2 regions of the Bartonella sp. AC62GZZY genome follow, and region 1 is predicted to be linked to the other one. Evidence: predicted binding sites of a transcription regulator. Region 1 holds the regulator's gene; the other holds the start of a gene.
What was found. Region 1 encodes HrcA, which represses chaperone genes, less so after heat shock. Its sites were predicted from a motif close to GTTAGCACTCNCNNNNNGNGAGTGCTAAC; they were not measured.

Region 1 (8,108 bases):
AGTGATGATTATACAATGTTGCGTGCGGAAAATGGAAAGCTTCACGGATACACTCCTGATAATTTAGAGGGCGGCATCGAGATTCGTGGCGTTGGTCTTTATATGATAGAATTTGAAAAGCACACAACTATCGATTGTGTTATTTTTCTCGGTCCGAAGTATGAACGTTTTTCCACAAATAAAACTTTTCAATTTGAAAATTTGCACATTCCTCTTTTAAAACTTCCCTCTCTTCGTGAAGCCGATTGTACAGCCATTTGTCAAGCTATTGAAGCATTTTTGTTTAGAAGAATATGGCAAAAATCTGTCTAATTTTTTTCTAAAGATAAAAAAATCACAATTTTTGCCTTTTTTTTGCAAATTTTTCTTGGCAGCAAGATAAAGCCTTGTACAATGTCTTTCCCACCAACTATGGTCGGGTCTTATTAGTTAACAGGAGTTTGCGTAAATGATTGGACTCGTGCTTGTAACGCACGGTGAGCTGGCTGTCGAATTTTTACATGCCGTGGAACATGTTGTTGGAGTACAAGAAAAGTTCGCAACAATATGCGTTTATCCCGATGACGATATAGATCAGCGCCGAGGTGATATTATAGCCGCAGTAACCGATACAGATACGGATCATGGCGTCATCATATTAACAGATGTGTTCGGTGGAACACCATCAAATATAGCTATTCCTGCTATTGAAAAAGGACGCGTTGAAATGATTGCGGGTGTTAATTTGCCCATGCTTATTAAACTGATTTCTATTCGCAAATGTCCTGATATTTCATTATCAGACGCGTTAAGAATAGCACAAGAAGCAGGGCGTAAATATATTAATGTACCAAGTATAATTTTATAGCGGATAATAAAATACCAATGTTTTCCAAAGATACCCTCCCATGTATAAGTCGTCATTTCAATATCTGTAATAAACGTGGGTTGCATGCACGTGCCTCTGCAAAATTTGTACAAACTGTTGACAATTTTAATGTTACTGTTGAAGTTGAAAAGGACGGAAAAATTGTTGGCGGATCATCAATTATGGGACTTATGATGCTAGCGGCTTCATCCGGTTGCAACCTTACCATTCGTGTTTCAGGACCAGAAGCAACAGATGCTCTTAATGCTCTTGAAAAGCTCATCAATAACAACTTTGGAGAGGAAAACTAGTGCTTTTTCATCATAAACAAGGATGATAATTCTTAGAAAATAGGAACTTTCCATCATTATTTTGAATTTTAATTTCTCTTCCCGCTTTTATACCAATATTCATATCCATTATAGATTGGTATAATTATCATAAATGTAAAAGCTTATAGTTATTTTGTTATGCAATAATTTTTTCCTTTTCCTAACATTATTTGGCCCATTTGAATAGTTTTGCGTATTATGGCTATTCCCCAACTTAATCATATAATTAGACCTTTACAGAAAAGAGAACTCTTCACCTTTGTATTAGAATATGCTTTATTTTAGGCTAAAGATAAATGTCAAAATAATTTCGCACATCAAAAATCTATCAACTTTCTTATTTTCTGCTCACTTTGTAGCTTTTATAATACACAAGTAATCTTCCATTGCACATCATTGTGATACAGATCATGAAAATGCAATTCTTATCAATGTCATAACCATTTTCTTAAAACGAATAAGCTTTGTAAGCTCATAATTATAGTAAGAATTCTTTAGACATTCTTTTTCTATACTATTGCCTTGTTTTCTGTGGTACGTGCCCCGCCCTTATTATCTATATTGCGCTTGGGATAACATCTTTCATTATAAGGAGATAATATCATGGATCGTCTATTTAGTGCTCTTCAGATTCCTCAACAAACAACAAAAGCCCTCATATCATTGCAAAATGGCTTACCAAAAGCGCAATGGATCAATCCGCAAAATTTTCATGTAACCTTATCTTTTTTTGGCGAAGTTGAAAGCTCCCTAGAAGATGAAATTATGCATACCTTTAACACTATAGAACTTCCTTCTTTTACGCTACAGATAAAGGGTTTTGAAGTTTTTAGTTCAGAAAATGCTCCCCATTCTCTTGTGGTTTGCATTGAACCTTGTGAAAAGCTTACTCTTTTACATGAAAAGATGCAATATATCCGGAATAAATTAGAGTTAAAGCCTGATGAAAGACTATTTATTCCGCATATCACTCTTGCACGAATATTTGATATTAATCTTAAAGATCTTTCTTCTTATCTATCTTCTCGAGATGATTTTTCGCTCCCTCCTTTTGAGGTTGATCATTTTGTTTTATTGTTATCGGCCTCTCCCTTAAATAAGACTCCCTATATTGTAAAAGGAAGTTGGGCGCTTCAAAGATAAAAGGGTGTTATAAACACCCTTTAAAAAAAGACTTCATATATATGTAATTGCAGGGAATACTGCATTTTATGTTGGAGATTTATTATTGATGTGTTTTAAGCCGAATCAGCTTCAACAGAAGCTTCTTTTGCTCCTCCTTTAGCTACACCCACTATAGCTGGACGTAGCACCCTTTCCCCGATAATATAACCTGCCTGAACCACTTGTTGAACAGTATTATCTGGAACATCAGCATTGGGAATTTCAAACATCGCTTGATGAAAGTGAGGATCAAATTTTTGCCCCTCTGGATGAATTTTTTGCACCCCATGACGTTCTAATGCTGCCATCATGGCACGTTCAGTCATTTCAACGCCTTCTGCTAATGATTTCAAACCAGCATCACTCTCCCGTGCACCTTCTGGAATCGCTTCCAAAGCACGATTGAGATTGTCAGAAACCGATAACATATCCCTTGCAAAATTAGCAATGGAATAAGCCTTTGCATCCGCCACATCTCGCATAGTACGGCGTCGAAGATTTTCCATATCTGCAACAAGACGTAAAAGTTGATCTTTCAATTCTTTATTTTCATCCTGCAAAGACGCTAAAAGATCACTAACCTCATTGCTTTCTGTTTCAACGACTTCGTGTTCCTCTGTTTTATGTGTTTTTAAAAATTCATCGGCTGCCTGTTTAAGTGTATTACGATCAGCTGGATTTTTTAAATCACAATTTTCAAATGAAGCGTCAGTAAATTTGTTTTTTTCATCAGACATAAAAATTTTATTCCTTCATAAGATTCGTTATTCTCGATATCGAAATTCTACAGACAAAAATCAAGGGGTATCGATGTATATAATACAATGAGCTTTTATAGTACAAATACTTACTTGCACCGTTTTAACGCAATAACTGTGACACAAGTTGAGCTGTATAATCAACCATGGGCACGATCCTTGCATAATTAAGCCGTGTAGGACCAATAACACCTAAAGCACCAATGACTCTTTGTTGTGAATCACGATAAGGTGCTACAACTAAAGAAGAACCAGAAAGTGAAAATAACTTATTTTCTGAACCAATAAAAATTCTAACCCCAGAACCTTCATCCGTTAAATCGAGAAGCTGTGCCATACTCTCACGCGTTTCAAGATCATCAAACAAATGGCGCAACCGTTCTAAATCTTCTTCTGCTTTTACATCTTCAAGCAAATTGCTACGCCCGCGAACAATGAGGTGTATTTTATGATCAGCATCTTCTCCTCCCCAAAGAGCTAATCCCGTTTCAACAAGATGATGCGATAAATCATCAAGTGCAGCCCGTGTTTCTGCACATAAGCGGGCAATTTCCCCTTTAGCTTCACTTAGTGTGCGCCCTTGGATATGGGCATTGAGAAAATTCGTTGCTTCCGTCAATTGTGCATGAGTAACCCCTTCTGGTAAATGAACAATACGATTTTCAACTTCACCTTGTTGAGTCACCAAAACGGCAAGAGCGTTCTCCCTATCAAGGCGCACAAATTCAATATGTTTCAATGTTCCTTCTTGTTTCGTTGCTAAAACAAGCCCTGCCCCACGTGATAGATCTGAAAGAACTCGGCTTGCTTGAACAAGAAAATGTTCAACCGATTGTGCATGACCAGCCTCTTTGACTTGCATTTCAATATTTTCTCGCTCTTCGTTTGGCAAATCACCCGCTTCCATAAATGCATCAACAAAAAAGCGTAAACCTGATTGTGTTGGCATTCGACCCGCAGAAACATGTGGTGCATAAATCAAACCGAGATGTTCAAGATCACTCATCACGTTACGAATCGTTGCAGGTGATAATGTCTGTTGCAAAAGCCGCGAAAGATTACGTGACCCTACAGGTTCCCCATCATTAAGATAAGCTTCAACAATATGGCGAAAAATATCACGCGAACGCTCATCAAGATATTTTAGTTCATTATCAATAGTTTTGTGTTTCATCACAATTGTTTCACTATTTTTAAAATCCTCATCTCTTATATAAGTTTTGCCAAGGTTTGGTCAAATAGTCTAAAGTAGTATAGAAACATATTATCCTATTGAGCTGTAAAATGCTACCTTTCAGAGTGATGCTTGATAAATTACGCAGGAAATATTTTTTGTTAGAGTGTATGAGAAATATTTAAGATAAGAGTTGATCTGTAAAGTGGTCTGCTGTAGGGACTTGTCAAAAGAATCTAGATTGATTAAAAACCGCTGTAAGTAGAAAATTTTACCCTTTAGAGCAAGCAGAAAATTGGAAATTTACCATAAAAATGCTATCATAAAAAAGACATGTCTTTCCTATCTTTGCAAGGTTATCTTCGTACAAGATAAAAAATTTTATTGGAACAAAATATCATAAAACATGTAAAATAATCATATCATGTAAAATCAAGCAGAATGTGTGTGTATGAGCATTTAAGCCGGTTTTTAGCACAAAAATAATTCCCCTTTCATTTTTGGAGAAATCTATATGAGAAGCATAGCAGATAAAAAACTTGTCATTGCTACACATAACACCGGAAAATTGCATGAAATCACTACTTTAATTACGCCTTTCGGTTTAATAATACAATCGGCAAAAGAACTGGGCTTGCCAGAACCAAAAGAAACAGGAAAAACATTTGAAGAAAATGCTTATATTAAAGCTTTTTCAGCAGCAAAAAAGACAGGACTTCCTGCCCTCTCTGATGATTCAGGATTAGAGGTAGATGCATTGGAGGGTGCGCCAGGCGTTTATACCGCTGATTGGGCAATTCAAGCCGATGGTACACGTAATTTTCCAAAAGCTATGAAAAAAATAGAAAATGAACTCCAAAAAGTCGGAGCACGAGAAAAAAACCAACGGAAATGCCGTTTTATATCCGTCATTTGCATTGCATGGCCTGATGCTCATGCAGATTACTTCCGCGGATGCGTTGAAGGAACGTTCATTTGGCCTCCACGGGGAGACAAAGGCTTTGGTTTTGATCCTATTTTTTTACCCGATGGATATGAAAATACCTTTGGAGAAATGTCAACAGAGCAAAAACACAACTGGAAATGTAATGATATTCCCCCTCTTTCACATCGCGCACGTGCTTTCAAACTTTTGGCAGAAAACCTTTTAGCATTCTCATGAATGAACCTTTTGGCATTTACATTCATTGGCCCTTTTGTGCAGCTAAATGTCCTTATTGTGACTTTAATTCGCATGTTCGCATCCATGGTGTTGATCAACCACGTTTTGTCACCGCCTTTAAGCGCGAAATAGAAACGCAATACCACAAAATAGGCCCACGCCATATTACAAGTATTTTTATTGGTGGAGGAACCCCTTCTCTTATGGAGCCGCAAACTGTCGACGCCCTATTGCAAGCACTTGCAAAAAAATGGGTAGTCGATGATAAAGTTGAAATTACATTAGAAGCTAATCCATCCAGTGTGGAAGCAGAGCGCTTTCGTGGATACCGTACGGCAGGTGTTAATCGCTTATCTCTAGGAATACAAGCGCTCAATGATAAAGCATTGCGCAAACTTGGCCGACTCCATAATGTGGAACAAGCTCTTTGTGCCATTACTTTAGCGCGACAAATTTTTCCACGTTTATCCTTTGATCTCATTTATGCCCGCCCTGAACAAACTCTTGAAGAATGGAAATCTGAACTTGTACAAGCAATTGATTTAGCAGCAGACCATCTTTCTCTTTATCAATTGACAATCGAAGAAGGAACTGCCTTTAAACGGCTTCATGATGCAGGAAGACTTATCCTTCCCCCATCAGAGCTAGCAGCAGATCTGTACCATCTTACTCAAGAAATAACCGCACTGCATGGACTTCCTGCCTATGAAATCTCAAACCATGCAATGCCCGGTGCCGAATCAGCACACAATCTTCTTTATTGGCGTTATCACCAATATGCAGGCTTTGGTCCAGGAGCACATGGACGTTTCATTGAGCACGCACCGAATCATTCCTCTTTCTGTTCAAAAACATCATTATCACACCTTAAAAACCGTGAACGTTATGTCACAATAAATGAAAAACATCCCGAACAGTGGCTTAATTTGGTAGAAACAACAGGACATGGCTGTATTGAAACGGAACATTTAACCACTGAACAACAGGCAAATGAAATGCTCCTTATGGGATTACGCCTTTGCGAAGGCTTAGAACTTATACGCTATGAAACCTTAAGCCCTAAACGTATCCCAATGGAAAAACTGATCGATTTACAACACCAAGAATTGATAGAAATGGTGGATAACCAACGCTTAAAAGCAACAACCAAAGGACGTATTGTTCTTGATCACATCATCAGCCAACTCGCAAACTAAAGTTTTTATAACAACATACTTATTTTAATCATAATTATCATTTTTCATAGCAAAAGCGAGACTAAAATATTGTAAGATTCCCTTATTTTAAATCTGTTTATAGTCAATTAATTACAACCATTCGCTTACACCTTAAAAATAGGGAATGTGGATAAAAACTATAAAAAAGAGGCAATACCTTTTATGAACACTCTCAAATGAAAGCTATCGCAATATTTTGAGCTGGAAAGTGTATAGTGGTCTAGCTTTTTTCATAAGCGCAAAGATGATGCAATACTATAGACTTTATACACTTCACGGAAAATTACATATTCATAAGAACCATTGTAGCATGAATATGATAAAAACTGAGAGATATTTCTTTAAAACAAGCACATGAATATATAACACGATGATTTTTGTTCTTTATGAGATCGTGGCACTATTAAAGAACCAAAGACATAAGCATGAAACAATCTCTATTATTTACTCTAGATTCTTTTGAAAACTGTAAAATCGCATGAAAAAGGATAGTAAAAAGGTACATTTATTTTTACCTTTATGCTTTTATATCCTCCCTCAATGAGACTCTATGTCTGCTTGTGAAGAAGCAAAGCCGAGCACCAGCACATAACTTTACCAGCTCGTGGGTGTTGCGACGGCCCTTGGCACTTGAGACGGTTCATAAGAGACATTTGTATTCCTTTCTTCTATAGTTTTTACCCACACACTCATCCCCGCTTGTTATGTGCAAGCAAATGATTTCTCTTGATTTAAGATAAACAGGTTTGAAATGAAAGAATCCTCGAATATTAGGGCTCTTACCCAACATGCAAAACAATGAATTATTCTTATAAATCAATGTGATGTATCTTAAGAGATTACAAAAACAGATATACATGCAACATTTTACCTCACCCTGACATATAAAAACTGTTGTAACAAAGAAAATTGTGAACCAATATTTGAGACATGCCGTTGTGTGCTTGGTATTGATTTATAAGGTAACAGCAAAATCACGAATTTTATTAAACATACAATGCTATAAAATCACAAATATACTAAATATGAATCGGCATTGCTTCGTTGGCGAGCAAAATGGTATTCGTTGCATATCACCTTACTTGTATGTGTACATGCTTATGGCTATCTATACACGTCCTTTAAGGTTATTTTATAACTAATTGAAAATAATAATATAGGACAATCCTTGGCTAAAAAAGTCAATGTGATGCTACAGAAGAATTTCTATATATCTTTATCATCAAAAATATTAAAGCTGATTGGATAAGCTTACTTTCTATCTCATAATGATTTTTTCTACAATAAAGGTTCTTTGGAGTAACAAAGAGTATGGCAAAATATATGGATAAAATAAACTTGAAGCGTATTTCTATAGGCTTTATTTTAAAAGAAGTTCATTGAAACAAGGAAAGCATTTTATGAACATGCAGAAATCATATAAGACATGTGGTATGAATGAATGCATTTACGTT
Region 2 (8,108 bases), on a different contig from region 1:
GAACTTCAGCAACCATTGCTTCTGTTGTGATCAGAAGGCTCGCAATTGAAGCCGCATTCTGAAGAGCAGAACGCACAACTTTCACAGGATCAACAATTCCCAAAGCAATCAAATCACCGAATTCACCAGTTGCGGTATTGTAACCATAAGTGTCAGCATTATTTTCCAGCACTTTGCCCACAATAATAGCGGCTTCTTCACCAGCATTGCTTGCAATCTGGCGCGCTGGTGCTTGTAGAGCACGACGAACGATACTAATACCAGCTTCTTGGTCAGGATTACTTCCCTTAACGGTCAACGCATTTGCTGCACGCAACAATGCGGTACCACCTCCAGCAACAATACCTTCTTCAACAGCAGCACGTGTTGCATTCAAAGCATCATCAACACGGTCTTTCTTTTCTTTCACTTCAACTTCTGTTGCACCACCCACACGGATAACAGCAACACCACCAGCGAGTTTAGCAAGTCTTTCTTGCAATTTTTCACGGTCATAGTCAGAAGTTGTTTCTTCAATCTGAGCCTTGATTTGATTGACGCGAGCAGTAATTTCAGCCTTTTGTCCAGCACCATCAATAATGGTGGTGTTTTCTTTAGAAATATTCACTTTCTTTGCACGTCCAAGCATATCCAAAGTGACATTTTCAAGTTTAATGCCCACATCTTCAGAAATAACCTGTCCGGATGTCAAGATAGCGATATCCTCTAACATTGCTTTACGGCGATCACCAAATCCAGGAGCTTTTACAGCAGCAATTTTCAAACCACCACGCAACTTGTTGACCACGAGCGTTGCCAAAGCTTCACCTTCCACATCTTCAGCAATGATAAGAAGGGGTTTTCCAGACTGAACAACAGCTTCAAGCACAGGAAGAAGAGATTGCAAATTAGACAATTTCTTTTCGTGAATGAGAATGTAAGGATCATCAAGATCAGCGACCATTTTCTCAGCATTTGTGACAAAATAAGGGGAAAGATACCCACGGTCAAATTGCATTCCTTCAACGACTTCTAATTCCGTTTCAGCAGTTTTAGCTTCTTCCACGGTAATGACGCCTTCATTGCCCACTTTTTCCATAGCATCAGCGATCATTTTACCGATTTCAGCAGCGCCATTAGCGGAAATTGTTCCCACCTGTGCAATTTCTGCTGAAGTTTGGATTTTTTTTGCTTTTTTGAAGAGGTTTGCCACCACTTCTTCAACAGCAGCATCAATCCCACGTTTAAGATCCATTGGGTTCATGCCCGCCGCAACAGCTTTAACACCTTCTTGCACAATAGCTTGTCCTAAAACAGTTGCTGTTGTTGTTCCATCACCAGCGATATCATTGGTTTTAGAAGCAACTTCGCGCAACATTTGTGCACCCATATTTTCGAACTTATCTTCCAGTTCGATTTCCTTTGCAACGGATACACCATCTTTTGTGATACGAGGCGCACCGAATGATTTATCAATCACCACATTGCGACCTTTAGGGCCGAGTGTCACCTTAACAGCATTAGCAAGGATGTCGACACCGCGCAACAAACGCTCACGCGCTTCACGGCCAAATTTGACTTCTTTAGCAGCCATTTAATTTCTCCTTGGAGTTTTCTCAAAATAGTACACAATGAAAAATTAAGCGCTTCAATTAGCCCATAATTCCCATAATGTCAGATTCTTTCATGATGAGGAGATCTTCCCCATTAATCTTGACTTCAGTTCCAGACCATTTTCCAAACAAAATACGGTCTCCTGTTTTGACTTCTAACGGCACGCGCTTTCCGTTATCATCGAGAGCGCCATTGCCAACAGCAATCACTTCGCCTTCTTGGGGTTTTTCTTTTGCTGTATCAGGGATGATAATCCCACCAGCCGTTTTATTTTCAGATTCAACCCGACGGACAACGACACGGTCGTGAAGTGGGCGGAATTGTATATTAGCCATGTTTTAAATCCTTAAAACTGAACATAATTGCATTAATCTTAAAAGTTCTTGCTAGCACTCTCAAGCTACGAGTGCTAGCATGTATTAGATATAAAATCGGCATCTCTCAATGTCAAGAATAGCCATAAAAATAATTTCTCTAAATGAAGCTTCAAAGTCTTGCCTCTTATTGCACTTTCGCGTTATCTATCTTTTTTGAGAACCCGTGAACAAAAAAGGATCTTATCATGGTTGAAACACGTCAGGAAACGGATAGCTTTGGAACGATTTCGGTACGTCAAGATCGTTATTGGGGCGCACAAACTGAACGTTCTCTGCATAATTTTAATATTGGCAGTGAAAAGCAGCCTCTTGCCATCATCTATGCCTTAGTCCTTGTCAAAAAAGCAGCAGCGATTGTAAATATGGGCAAAGGAAAACTACCAGAAAATATTGGAAAAGCAGTTATTGCCGCCGCTGATGAAGTGCTTGCCGGCGATTTTGATACGCATTTTCCACTGTCCGTCTGGCAAACAGGTTCTGGCACACAAAGCAATATGAATGTCAATGAAGTCATTGCTAATCGTGCTAGTAAGATTTTGGGAGGAAAACTTGGAAGCAAAAAACCAGTTCATCCCAATGACCATGTCAATATGAGCCAATCATCGAACGATTCCTTTCCCACGGCGCTTCACATTGCCACCACGTTGCAAACACGCCAACACTTACTGCCAATCCTTGAAGCTCTTATTGCGACATTAAAACAAAAAGAGCAAGAATTTGCAGATATCATTAAAATCGGCCGCACCCATACGCAAGATGCAACCCCTTTAACCTTAGGGCAAGAATTTTCAGGCTATCGTGCCGCATTAGAAGCCAATTTTCAGCGTATTAAAAATGCTCTAACCGATGTCCAAATGCTTGCTCAAGGTGGTACGGCTGTTGGCACAGGACTGAATGCACCCAAAGGTTTTGACGTTGCTTTTGCGCAAACAGTGAGCACTCTCACAGAAATAACGTTCCAAACTGCCCGCAATAAATTTGAAGCACTTGCCCATCATGGCGCCCTTGCGCATTTCCACGGGAGCTTGAATGCCTTAGCTGCTGATCTGTTTAAAATTGCCAATGACATTCGGTTTTTAGGCTCTGGTCCACGTTCCGGTTTAGGGGAACTCAGTCTTCCTGAAAATGAACCCGGATCTTCTATTATGCCCGGCAAAGTCAACCCCACGCAATGTGAAGCCTTAACCATGGTCGCATGCCAAGTTTTTGGTAATCACACCAGCGTAACCTTTGCCGCAAGCCAAGGACATTTTGAACTCAACGTTTATAAACCTGTTATTGGCTATAACGTTTTACAATCAATTACCCTTCTTGGTGATTGCATGCGTTCTTTTGATATGCATTGTATTCAAGGATTACGGGCCAATCGTGTTCATATTCACTCGCTCATGGAGCGCTCACTCATGTTAGTCACAGCTCTTGCACCAGAAATTGGCTATGAAAAAGCTGCTGAAATTGCCAAAGCAGCGCATAAAAATGATACAACTTTGCGCACCGAAGCATTAAAAGCAGGGGTTTTTGTAGAGGATTATGACCGATTAGTTGATCCCAAAAAGATGATTGCTCCCCAATAAACAACTCACTAAAAAAGATACAAACGTCTTAAAACAAATCTTTCTGTCAAAAGATCGGGGTGTTTTACACCCCGATGATGACCGATAACAATTACCCACAGCGTTCATTTTAGGCTCTGAGCCGCATTTATGCTATGGGTGTTTTTGTTGCTTATATTGTACTTAAAAGGCACAACGATTTTGGAAAGGAATGGATAGTCATAGCTCAACACCCAATAGCTATACTGGCAAAAAGTGATTTAAAGGGATATGACCTTAAGGTGTTTTTCATTCTAGCTTCGCGTCTTGATTTTGAAAATCTATTAGCTATCAACCAAACAAAATTAGCTCAAAAAAATCGGTATTAATAGACATAATTTCAATCGAAGTATAAAAAGATTAATGAATTCATCGTAGTTACGCTTTACAATGTTATCATTATTGATAACATTGGGTAAATAACTCTTATCTCAATGAGATAATGTGTTTATTTATAATAATAATCTAGCGTTATCCATATTGAACGAGAATCCTAAATACCGTAAGATTTTCTCATTTTAAATCTGTCCCATGTTGCATCAATCAAAATCACTTACTTGCACATCACAAACGCAATGAATGTATGAATAGAAATTGTATCCGATAAGGACTACAAACGCCTCTAATGAACCACCTCAAGTGCCAAGGACTGTCACAACGGACAAAGGGGCCTATCACAACATTGTGGAGAGGACTGTCACAACACCCTACGAACTGGCAAATATAGTAATGGTACCGACTTTCTCCTTTATGAAGCGTAAAAGAGGTGCTCAATAGATTTATCATTATATCATTCACAATCGCCGTCGTGAAATGGGTTTAGGAACATTGAGAAATGTCTCCTTTATGAAGCGTGAAAATGGGTGCTCAATAGAGGAACAGCTGTTTGAACAGAACTCAATACACCGAAAAGGGTTTCCTTTGCCGAAACAATCCGCCTACTCTCGGAGGCCTCCTTTAAGACTACTCGCAATAAATTTAAAGCCCCTTGCTCCTCATGGCATCCCTCACGCCTTATGGGAGCCCTCGCATTTCCACAAAAACCTGAATGCACGCGCTAATCTCTTTAAAATAGCCAACGACATTCAGTTTTTAGGCTCTCATCCACGTTCCGGCTTTAAGCGAACGGAACGGAGAGTTTATCCGTTTTACATGGCGCATAAGAAACCTCATGAGACTTGAGATTCTCGCACTTTACTCCTTCTGATTCTTCGTATTCCATTCAATCAATCAAAACTATTCGCTTAGATTATTATAAGCAAAAGTGGCATATAGATAAAAAAGAAATAAAGTCGCTCATCCCCTCGAGTGCTCAAAAGGCTACCGCAATACAAAGCTATGCAATATCAAAAACGAGCAACGAATATGACGGTACCAACGAGCAACGAATATGACGGTACCAATATGCATTTTTACGATAAATTGAATATTTAAGCACATTGGTGTCAATCATAATGGATAATACATTTAACAACAAAAAGTGTTTTAATATATATAAAGTAATATTTTTTTAATAAATAGAAAGCTTGTTTACTATACTATAATTTTTTCTAAAACACAGAGAACACTGAAAGAGTATATAAAAATACTGAAAAATCAATATAAACGTGGGATAATAGCATGAAAACAAGTTTCAAGAACGCTTAAATATGGATAATTATAGAGTTTTTGAATGTTTTAGTTTTCATAATGATATTAAATATAGATTTTTTTAACCAATTCGTATATAATACGATTTGTATCTGAAATAAATTGGGGACGTTTTTATGAAAACAAAATGTTTAGTTGCACTATCTATTTTCACCTTCATTACCGCTTCAACAGCGCAAGCAGCAGATACAGTAATCTTTAAGCAATCAGAACCGAAGGTTTCATTGCAAGATGTTTCGTCATCACGTATTTCACCGGTTACTGTTTCTGCGCCTTTTTCTTGGTCTGGTTTTTATTTTGGAGGACAAATTGGATATTTTTCCAATAAAAATACTCTAAATTATGCACAAGAAGCTAGGGACGGAAAGTGGGCTTGGGTTGATAGAGATTTATCACCGAAACTATCAGGATTGAGAGCAGGTTTGTATGCAGGTTCTAATATTGATCTGGGAGATCTTGTTTTCAGTTTTGATACCGACATGGTCTGGTCTGGGAGGAAAAGCACCCAAACAGACAATGGAAAGAAAATTCTAGATGAATCAAACTCCATTAACATTGCCTTTAAAAAAGCTGGGATTCCTATCATAAAACCTGCAGCTCAGGGTGAAACGATATCCAACTATGGTGACATTGTTGTTAGCAGTGTAACATTGAAAGAAACGTGGTCTGGTGCCACGCGCGCGCGTATTGGTTTTGCTTCCCATCGTCTTATGCCTTATATTGCAGGGGGTATAGCCTATACACAGATGCAATATATCATGTCACTTTTATCAAAATCGCAAGAAGATTCGACAATTTTTGCTTCTGGCAATGTGTTAGATGAGACAAAAACAATGTTTGGTTACACTGTTGGTGGTGGTTTTGATCTTGCAATGACAGATAATATCATTATGCGTACAGAATATCGTTATTCAGATTTTTTTAAAAAGAAATTTGCAAACGATAACCTTAAAATCTCTTCTCAAACGCATGATGTTCGCTTTGGTATCGCTTATAAATTCTAAGTTTTGTAGAAAAATTGAACAATTAAAAAACCCTGTTAAAAACGGGGTTTTTTAATGCCCCTTTACCCCTAAAAAGACGTAGATTCTAAAAGCCTGTACTAAACTTTAAACAAATAGTCACGAAACAATAAAGCCTCTCCCTCTCTTAAAGCAAATTTCTATCCTCTCAGCCTTTCATGTAATGCATTTGGAATATAAGAGCTTTACCATCATACCACTAGGCGCCATCGTAAAATAAATGAGAGCCGCTATGTAAGAGATATTTCTTTAAAATAAATATGGATATTGTGCATCAATTGCAGTTTTATAAGATGATGTTGACTTGCCTCCCCGCTCTCAAAGGATAAAGATTCTAAAAATCCATTTTTAAACACCATGTCCGTTTATAAAAACACAAAAACTCTTGGGGGATATCGGGGGACTCTTGGGCGGGCTTCTTTGGGCTCCTCCGCATGGAATGCTCTTAAACCTACAGCAAGATAAACACATTTAAGAATATCCAACACACACCGAAAAAATACTGTAACGTTTCAAGGAAGGATGCCCTATATTACCACACTTCAAACGACAGTATTTTACCGCTATTGTATGCCAGAATGGAGAGAGGATATTGCGGTTCTCTGTTTATGTAATTTCTGTAACGGGAAGACAACTTCATTTAGGGAGCACATGAAGTTGTCAAGGTAAAAACCAATTTCCAATCTTACCATTTCCCTCTGCTTTACGACTTTCAAAAGCCTTTAAAGCACAATCTTTTAAGCCTCTGCTCCTGTCTTTTAAAGAGAGGAAATTACACATTGCCCCATGTTTTTGTTTCTCACATATCTTTTTTGGATCACACCCTTCATATCATACGGCAGCGCTTCAAACCAAACACACTCAAATTCAAGATACTTGGGTTGCCAATTCACATGCGTGTTTTAAAGAAACATCTCTCAAAACCCTCAAGCTCATTTTGCGACAACACCCACAGGAATATAAAATCTATAGAGCACCATCTCTACACTTCATAAAAATGCAAGCTGGCACCATCCATCATATACTTTACCTCCAATGATGCCCTTGAAACGGCATAAGAGGCATTTTTATTCATTTTTTGTAAAATTTCACTCCACGCGAGCTCATCTAGCTTGTAACGTACAAGCGACATGATTTTGGTTGATTTACTACAAACAGACTTGAAATGAAAGAATCCTAGGGTATTAGAGGTTTTTCATTCAACATGCCAAACATTGAACACGGTCTATAAATCCCACGTTTTATACCCCCCATGTTTTATAAAACAACGTGATGCGCCGTAACAGGATAAAGGAAAATATTTATGAAGTGGTGCGGGTGGTCGGACTCGAACCGACACTCCTCTCGGAACCAGATTTTGAGTCTGGCGCGTCTACCAGTTCCACCACACCCGCACACTGCTATAAAAGACAGGACTATAAAAGACAGACTTGTCGATTATTCCTTTGCACTATATGAAGAAGAACAGATTCGTCAACAGAAGACTTCTCATTTTTTAAGAATTCATATCATTTTCTTATCTATTTTATGGAATATTTTCTTTATTGGATTTCTCTACCGGATTTATAGCAATCTCATTTGTAAAGTCTTTACCTCTTAAACTTATAAAAGCCTCATGATATTAAACAAATTAAAGCTTTGGACGATTTCTTTAGCAAATCGGCGTACAGCACCACACTGGCTTGGTTTCATTGCCTTTATTGAAAGTTCTATTTTTCCAATTCCCATAGATGTTTTATATATTCCGATGCTGCTTATCCATCAAAAGCGGGTTTATCGTTATGCTTTGATTGCGACGATCTGTTCTGTATTAGGAGGCATTGCCGGTTGGTTTATCGGACATTTTGCCTATGATACCCTTGCCAAACCCATTT

Region 2: groES (co-chaperone GroES) is a predicted target of HrcA. The motif match lies at 1,979-2,007, and genes of this name have one in related genera.

Annotation. Positions count from the first base shown of each region.
Region 1 is NZ_JBHIQN010000002.1:189,813-197,920, reverse strand. It holds gene ACFIML_RS02345 (HPr kinase/phosphatase C-terminal domain-containing protein) at 1-312, shown strand, start outside; gene ACFIML_RS02340 (PTS sugar transporter subunit IIA) at 449-847, shown strand; gene ACFIML_RS02335 (HPr family phosphocarrier protein) at 865-1,158, shown strand; gene thpR (RNA 2',3'-cyclic phosphodiesterase) at 1,783-2,322, shown strand; gene grpE (nucleotide exchange factor GrpE) at 2,418-3,080, opposite strand; gene hrcA (heat-inducible transcriptional repressor HrcA) at 3,205-4,275, opposite strand; gene rdgB (RdgB/HAM1 family non-canonical purine NTP pyrophosphatase) at 4,790-5,437, shown strand; gene hemW (radical SAM family heme chaperone HemW) at 5,434-6,633, shown strand.
Region 2 is NZ_JBHIQN010000008.1:13,763-21,870, forward strand. It holds gene groL (chaperonin GroEL) at 1-1,573, opposite strand, end outside; gene groES (co-chaperone GroES) at 1,632-1,928, opposite strand; gene fumC (class II fumarate hydratase) at 2,156-3,544, shown strand; partial or broken gene fumC (class II fumarate hydratase) at 4,453-4,678, shown strand; gene ACFIML_RS06100 (outer membrane protein) at 5,329-6,216, shown strand; tRNA gene ACFIML_RS06105 (tRNA-Leu) at 7,544-7,628, opposite strand; gene ACFIML_RS06110 (YqaA family protein) at 7,850-8,108, shown strand, end outside.